Regions from separate parts of the Nitrosococcus watsonii C-113 genome, predicted to be linked through region 2. Evidence: predicted binding sites of a transcription regulator. Region 2 holds the regulator's gene; each other region holds the start of a gene.
The links. Region 2 encodes sigma-54, which starts transcription at its own class of promoters, with help from an activator protein. Its sites were predicted from a motif close to TGGCANGNTNCNTGCTT; they were not measured.
Positions count from the first base shown of each region.

Region 1 (2,273 bases), 1.6 Mb from region 2:
ACCGCGATCTCCAGGCAGATGATCAGCCTCAACCCTTTCAATTAGGCAGATGGCCTGCGCGTGATCGGCTCTTGTATCTTGCATGATGATCGCTCTGAGCGGCATACCCTGCGCATCCACGGTCACATGTATCTTGGTGTTAAGCTTCCTGTCGTGAGGCTCATGTCAAGGAGCGAGCGGCAGCCATGGCCGCTCGCGATGAAAAAAACTAAACGTTTCTATAGCACCGGCGGTAACCGACCAAACCCAGCAAGCCAGCGCCGAAAAGCACGAGGGTTGTCGGCTCTGATACAGTGGTAGGACCACCGGTTTCAATCTGCAACTTCTGTCGAATAGCCTGACTAAAGTTGTCGAAGTCAGCTGCGGCTGTGATGAGTCCGTTGGATGTGATTACATGGTCTGTGTAAAAATCAGTGATACCCTGATCTCCGATGGGAAGACCATTGACGGTAATGCCAGCCGCTGCGGCGGCATCCCGGGCACTTTCCGTAGCCGAAATGCTAGAGATACCGTCACCGGAAACGTCCATAAGAAGGTTCGAACTCTCAAAGCCATTGTCGCCTGTCAACAGAGTAAGCGCTTTATTCATTCCATCTTGGATGTCTGTGCTGCCAGAGCCGGGGCGGGTAAAATCATCTAGCTGCTGAGCATAATCGTTAATTGTGGTATTGCTATCGAGCAATACGAAATCGTCAAGGATTGTTGTAAATGCGCTGCTTGAGAAAAATATAGTATTCACCGCGATGCTTCCTTCCGACCCTCCTAAAATATTATTCTGTATACTTGAATCGCGAAAGGCGTTGGCATAACCATCCATTTGCAAATTGTATTCGCTTGTATTGACGCTTCCCGAAACATCAATCACCAGCGACAGCTCAAGATCAACAGGTATAGCAGACGCCAAACCGGGGGTAAGTATCGCAGCGGCAGCCATGACCATTAGTCTACCGGCTTTTTTATTTTTATAGCTCATTTTTTACTCTCCATATTTTTTACATACATTACGGGCCAGAAAGCCCAATAGGTGCGCGAATGGCGGAGTATCGACGCAGGTAATTATTTTTTATCAAATCCGCTGATTTTCGGCACTGTCACAACGAACGCAAATAGAATGCCATTAAATTAATAATTTAATTTTCAGTAACTTAAAATCTATATGTGTTGTGTTGGGGAATAATGTGTAAATTTTTTTGACAAACATGGAAAAGCGTATGTTAAGAGAGACTTAAGGGCTAGGGCTTGCGTAGCGTATTAAGGCAACGCGCCTACTCACTTGCAGACTTGGAGGCGGCGTTTCTTCTCCTCGACTGAAATGAGGAGCTTCCGCACCGAAATTTCTGTGATCGGAAAGTATTTCGATTAATATTTAAATTTAAAACGGCCATATTTGGGGAGCGATAAAAACAGTCATACTCCATACTAAAAAATTAAGAGGGAGGCCGATACGAAGATAATCGGTAAAATGATAGCCGCCAGGGCCATACACCATTAAATTAGTTTGATAGCCTATGGGGGTTGCAAAGCTGGCCGAGGCAGCGACCATGATGGAAATAGCAAAGGGCGTAAAATTAACGCCGAGGCTATCGGCAGCTGCCAGAGCAATAGGGAACATGAGTACGGCAGCGGCATTGTTGGTGATGAGCTCCGTCATGAGGGCGGTGAGAAAATGCACTGCGGCAAGCACTCCCCAGGGGTTATCGCCAATAAGCTTTAGTACGATATGGGCAATATGCGCAGCGGCGCCGGTATTTTGCAAGGCTTGGCCAAGGGCAAGGGAAGCTGCGATGACCATCAGCACCTGCCAATCCACGCTGCGGCGTGCGGTTGCGATTTGAAGGCAGCCCGTTACAAGCATGAGTCCGGCGGCGGTAAGGGCGGCCTCTAGTAAGCTAAGCCATTGTAAAGTAACGGCTATTACCATAAGTACCAGGATAATAAGGGCTATCCAGGCCCGGTCATGGCGGGGCGGGCTGGAGTCGGCAACTTCACTGACTAGGAAAAAATCCCGTGAGTTACGTTGCTGCTCTAAAAAGGAAGGGCGGGTTTCTAGAAGCAGTGTATCCCCCGGCTGGAGAATAATATCGCCAATCTTGCCTCTTATTCTTTCCCCATTACGAGCCGCGGCAATCACCACTGCATTATAGACACTGCGGAATTGGCCTGCGCGGATAGTGGTTCCAATCAAGCGGCAGGTATTGGACACTACCGCCTCAATTAGGCAGCGTTCGGCACGAGGTGAATCGAGTTTGAAGACCTGGTCGGTTGCGGGCATT
Region 1 covers NC_014315.1:2,034,111-2,036,383, reverse strand. The annotation lists partial or broken gene NWAT_RS09040 (transposase) at 1-135, opposite strand, end outside; gene NWAT_RS09035 (DUF1194 domain-containing protein) at 209-973, opposite strand; gene NWAT_RS09030 (SLC13 family permease) at 1,373-2,273, opposite strand, start outside.
Region 1: a site for sigma-54 is predicted at 1,101-1,117, ahead of NWAT_RS09035 (DUF1194 domain-containing protein). Genes of this name have one in related genera too.

Region 2 (2,273 bases):
ACTTGATCGGGACCAAGGAGCTTGGTAATTTGCATAACCTTGGTTGGCCTATCCTTGCTGCTGTTTTTTTATTATGCCCTCGCTCCGGCGATGGTCGGTTAGCTTTTCCCGGTGTTTTTTTATTTGCCGATCTAGTTTGTCTGTCAGATCATCTATGGCTGCATACATATCCTCATCCTCAGCAGAGGCGAATACATTGGCGCCACTAAGATGCAGGGTTGCTTCCGCTTTCTGCCTCATTTTTTCTACACTGAGGACTATATGAAGGTGAATCAATTGGTCAAAGTGGCGTTCTAAACGCTCGCACTTATTTTCTATATAGTTGCGTAGTGCTTGCGTAATCTCAATGCGATTGCCAGTGATATTGACTTGCATGGGCTGCTCCCTATTTTGTTTGCCGTTATCTAGATCAAGCGTTTTCGCTCGTTGGAAGGGGGTATGCTTAGGTTTTCCCGATATTTGGCAATAGTACGCCGTGCCACTTTGATGCCTTGTTCGGCCAGGGTTTGGGCGATTTTACTATCGCTTAGAGGTTGGCGAGGTTTTTCCGCAGCGATTAATTTCTTGATAAGAGCACGGATAGCCGTTGCGGAGCACTCTCCCCCACTGCTGGTAGCCACATGGCTGGAAAAAAAGTATTTTAGCTCATAAATTCCCCGTGGAGTATGCATGTATTTGTTGGTGGTGACCCGAGAAACCGTAGATTCATGCATGGAGACCGCTTCCGCAATATCGTGTAACACTAAAGGACGCATGGCTTCTTCACCGTGCTCCAAAAAACCCTGCTGCCGCTCAACAATACAACAGGTGACTTTAAGTAAGGTTTCATTGCGGCTGTGCAGGCTTTTAAGAAACCAGCGGGCTTCTTGGAGTTGGTTTTTGAGATAGCTGTTAGCGAGACTATCGTCAGCCCGTTTAATAAGACTAGCATATTGAGCATTGACCCGTAAGCGCGGGGCGGTATCGGGATTAAGTTCGACTTGCCAACAGCCTTTGTGTTTAGTGACATAGATATCAGGTACGACGTATTCGGTTTTACTCGGCTGTATTTGATGACCCGGCCGCGGATTGAGCGATTGAATTAAATGGATAACTGCTTGTAGTTCTTGTTCCGATAATTTCATCACCCGCATCAATTGCATATAGTCCCGTTTCCCCAGTGTTATGAGATGTTGGGATAGGAGCAGTTTGGCTTCTTTTAGCCAAGGGGTAGTGGGAGGATACTGTTTCAGTTGTAGCAACAGACACTCAGCTAAGTCACGTGCGCCAACCCCAGAAGGCTCGAAATTCTGTATCTGGTGCAATATGGTTTTGATTTCATCAAGCTCGACCTCTATGTCCTTTCCTAGGCTTGCTTGTATTTCTTCGAAGGTACTGCATAGATAGCCTTCTTCATTAATCGAATCGATAATAGTGGCTGCGATGGCAAAATCTTTCTCGTTGGTGGTAGCCAAATGTGCCTGCCATAGCAAGTGTTCTTGCAAGGTTTCTCCCCCCTTGTCCTGATTTTCTAGATCGGGTGAGGATTCGCTTCCAGAGGTACCCGGCAACGGTGAGCTGTCATAGATATCGTTCCAGTTAGTGTCTACGGGTAATTCCTCTGGGATTGTCTCTTGGGCCAGTGAAGCTGTTAGCTCACTGCCTTCAGGATCAAGAACTTCGTTCTTTAAGCCATCGGTTTCTAAAGGCTCCTGCCTCTCTTCGTTTTGCTCAAGCAGTGGATTAGACTCTAATGCCTGTTGGATCTCAGTTTGCAGTTCCAAGGTTGAAAGCTGCAGCAAACGAATGGCTTGCTGCAACTGGGGCGTCATCGTTAGTTGCTGCCCAAGGCGTAATTGAAGAGATGTTTTCATGCCTGAGATTTGCCTGCCATTATACTGCAATCTATCTTACGATATATTATTTAGCAAGAAACATACCATAATAGAAGTTAAAGATAAAAATTGTACCCCAGATACACTTCCTTTACTCGCTCGTTATCAAGGATTTCCTGGGGCTTACCTTTAGCAATTACTTCACCTTCATTAACAATGTAAGCATATTGGCAAATTCCCAAGGTTTCCCGGACGTTGTGATCGGTAATCAAAACACCAATCTCTCGTTCTGTTAAGTGTCTAATAATACCCTGAATATCGAGCACTGAAATAGGATCAACACCAGCAAAAGGTTCGTCTAGCAGTATAAACTGTGGTTCCACCGCCAGCGCACGAGCAATTTCAACACGCCGCCGCTCTCCGCCTGAGAGGCTCATGCCCAAGGTATTTTTTATATGG
Region 2 covers NC_014315.1:306,337-308,609, forward strand. The annotation lists gene NWAT_RS01445 (PTS sugar transporter subunit IIA) at 1-35, opposite strand, end outside; gene hpf (ribosome hibernation-promoting factor, HPF/YfiA family) at 49-375, opposite strand; gene NWAT_RS01455 (RNA polymerase factor sigma-54) at 405-1,853, opposite strand; gene lptB (LPS export ABC transporter ATP-binding protein) at 1,931-2,273, opposite strand, start outside.

Region 3 (2,273 bases), 1.2 Mb from region 2:
TCGGGCGGACGGACCAAACCTAACTCTTTATAAATCTCTGAACTGGAAGAGGTCGCAGTAACCATGGTGCTCTTTTCCTTATAAACTATTGACCCAATTGCAGGGTACGCAGAAGCAATTGTTTAGATGTATTGGCCATTTCCACGTTGTTCTGATAGCTTCGGGAAGCGGAAATCATATTGGCCATTTCCTCAATGGAATTAACATTGGGATGGAAAATATAGCCAGCTTCATTGGCCATGGGATGATCCGGGGCATATTCTTGCTGCAGCGGCGCGCCACTCTCCACCACGCCTAGCACCTGAACTCCGCCAGCGGGAGCTGCCGGGTTAAGCTCGTCCAGCAAAGTTGCGAATACTGGCTGACGAGCGCGATAAGTTTGATGAATGCTGCTGCTTACACTATCGGCGTTAGCCAAATTGCTGGCGGTAGTATTGAGTCGTAGGGTTTGAGCGCTCATGGCGGTTCCAGCAATATCAAAAACTTTAAACAACGACATTGCCTATTCTCCCCTCAGGGCTGATAATAACCCTTTGAATTTGCCGCTTAGAAAATGGAGGCTAGCTTGATATTGGAGCGCATTCTGCATGAATTCGCTGTGCTCCACCTGACTATCCACGGTGTTACCGTCAAGGGATGCCTGCTGGGGGATGCGGTAAAGCGCTTCGTCACCGGGGAATTGTCCTAAGGAATGGGATAGGTGCCCGGCGTGGGTTGCCTGGAGGGACAAGCCCTGTCCCTGGGCTTGTTGCAAGGCAGCCTTAAAATCAATATCCCGAGCTTTATAGCCGGGAGTATCTCCATTGGCAAGATTAGCCGCCAATATTTCGGCGCGCCGGGATCCGAGAGTCACAGCTTGGGGATAAATTCCCAGGGCCGCGTCAAAGGAAATAGACATAAGTTTACTCCAATCGCTTAACGAGCTTGATTGCTTATGGAAGTAGGCAAAATTTATACCAACAATACTAAATCCTTAACAATCAAATATATATAGAAAATTAACTTGCCTGCATACAAGCATACGCCGGCAAATAACCGCCGCTTGCGGCAATGAGATTGATGAAGATTTTGTCCTGCTACAGGATAAATACGGCGCGGAACAACGGCCTACAAAAGCCAGGGGAAAGGAGTCTTGCTACGGGCAACCCAAACCATATAAGCAAATAAAATCAGAGCGATACATCCCGCACCAATGCGGATAGTCCGGGTTCGACCATACTTCAGGGCGATACTACCAAAAACGATATACCCGATCAGGGCAAGAATTTTCGCTGTAAGCCAATCATTAACGAAGGGGTATTGATGCAGCACCAGCGTCAAACCAATGGCGCTTGCTAATAACACCGTATCTACAATAGGGGGGACAATGCGCACCCAGCGTTGTTGTAAATAAGGGGAAGAAGAAAGCATCCATAAGCCGCGCCCAACAAACAACACCAAAGTGGTCACTATACTTGTGAGGTGGATATATTTAAGCGTTAAGTATACATTCATTATTATCCAGCAAGGTGTTTAATCTATTTTTAAAGAGGATTCTCAATATTTCTATAAAACTATTATCCTGCTGCCTTAAAGGTCTTAAATAAGCTATTCCCGTTGTCATTATAACGCTCCTCCGGGCTCGGGCACCTTCCCTTATCCTCTAAGCTGCCCAGTTCTAAAGGTGCCTCTCCAATTTTTGAACGCCATGGAACAGCATATAACATCATCCGAAAAGAGAAATAGTCAGCGAGCCAAACGTATGGCTGCCTTACTTCGATATTTGCTCAAAAAAATTTATCGGGTCCAAGTCAAGGGCTTAGAGCATTATCAAGAGGCTGGCCCCCGGGTATTGTTAGCCGCCAACCATGTCTCCTTTCTCGATCCATTGCTCTTGGCAATGTTTCTCCCCCAGGACTCGGTCTTTGCTATCCCTCCTCAACTCGCCCGCAGTCGCTGGCTACGCCCCTGGCTCAAACTGTTGCCTACTTTTCCGTTAGATCTCGCTGCCCCCACGGCTCCAAAAGAGTTGCTCAAACGTCTCAAAGAACACCACAAGGTCATTCTCTTTCCCGAGGGAAGGATGAGCGTGACAGGTTCGGTGATGAAAATTTATCCCGGCTTAGGGTGGGCAGCCTGCAAAGCCGGAGCAACCGTACTGCCAATACGGATCGAAGGCGCTGAAGACACATCTTTTTCCTCCATGCGCGGCCGCCGCAAGTGGTTCCCTTCCATCACCATTACTCTGCTGCCACCCCAGGACTTCACCTTATCGCCCCAGCTTTCCAACCGGG
Region 3 covers NC_014315.1:2,422,993-2,425,265, forward strand. The annotation lists gene NWAT_RS10920 (flagellar hook assembly protein FlgD) at 1-65, opposite strand, end outside; gene flgC (flagellar basal body rod protein FlgC) at 86-499, opposite strand; gene flgB (flagellar basal body rod protein FlgB) at 503-898, opposite strand; gene NWAT_RS10935 (SirB2 family protein) at 1,108-1,494, opposite strand; gene NWAT_RS10940 (AMP-binding protein) at 1,742-2,273, shown strand, end outside.
Region 3: a site for sigma-54 is predicted at 943-959, ahead of flgB (flagellar basal body rod protein FlgB). Genes of this name have one in related genera too.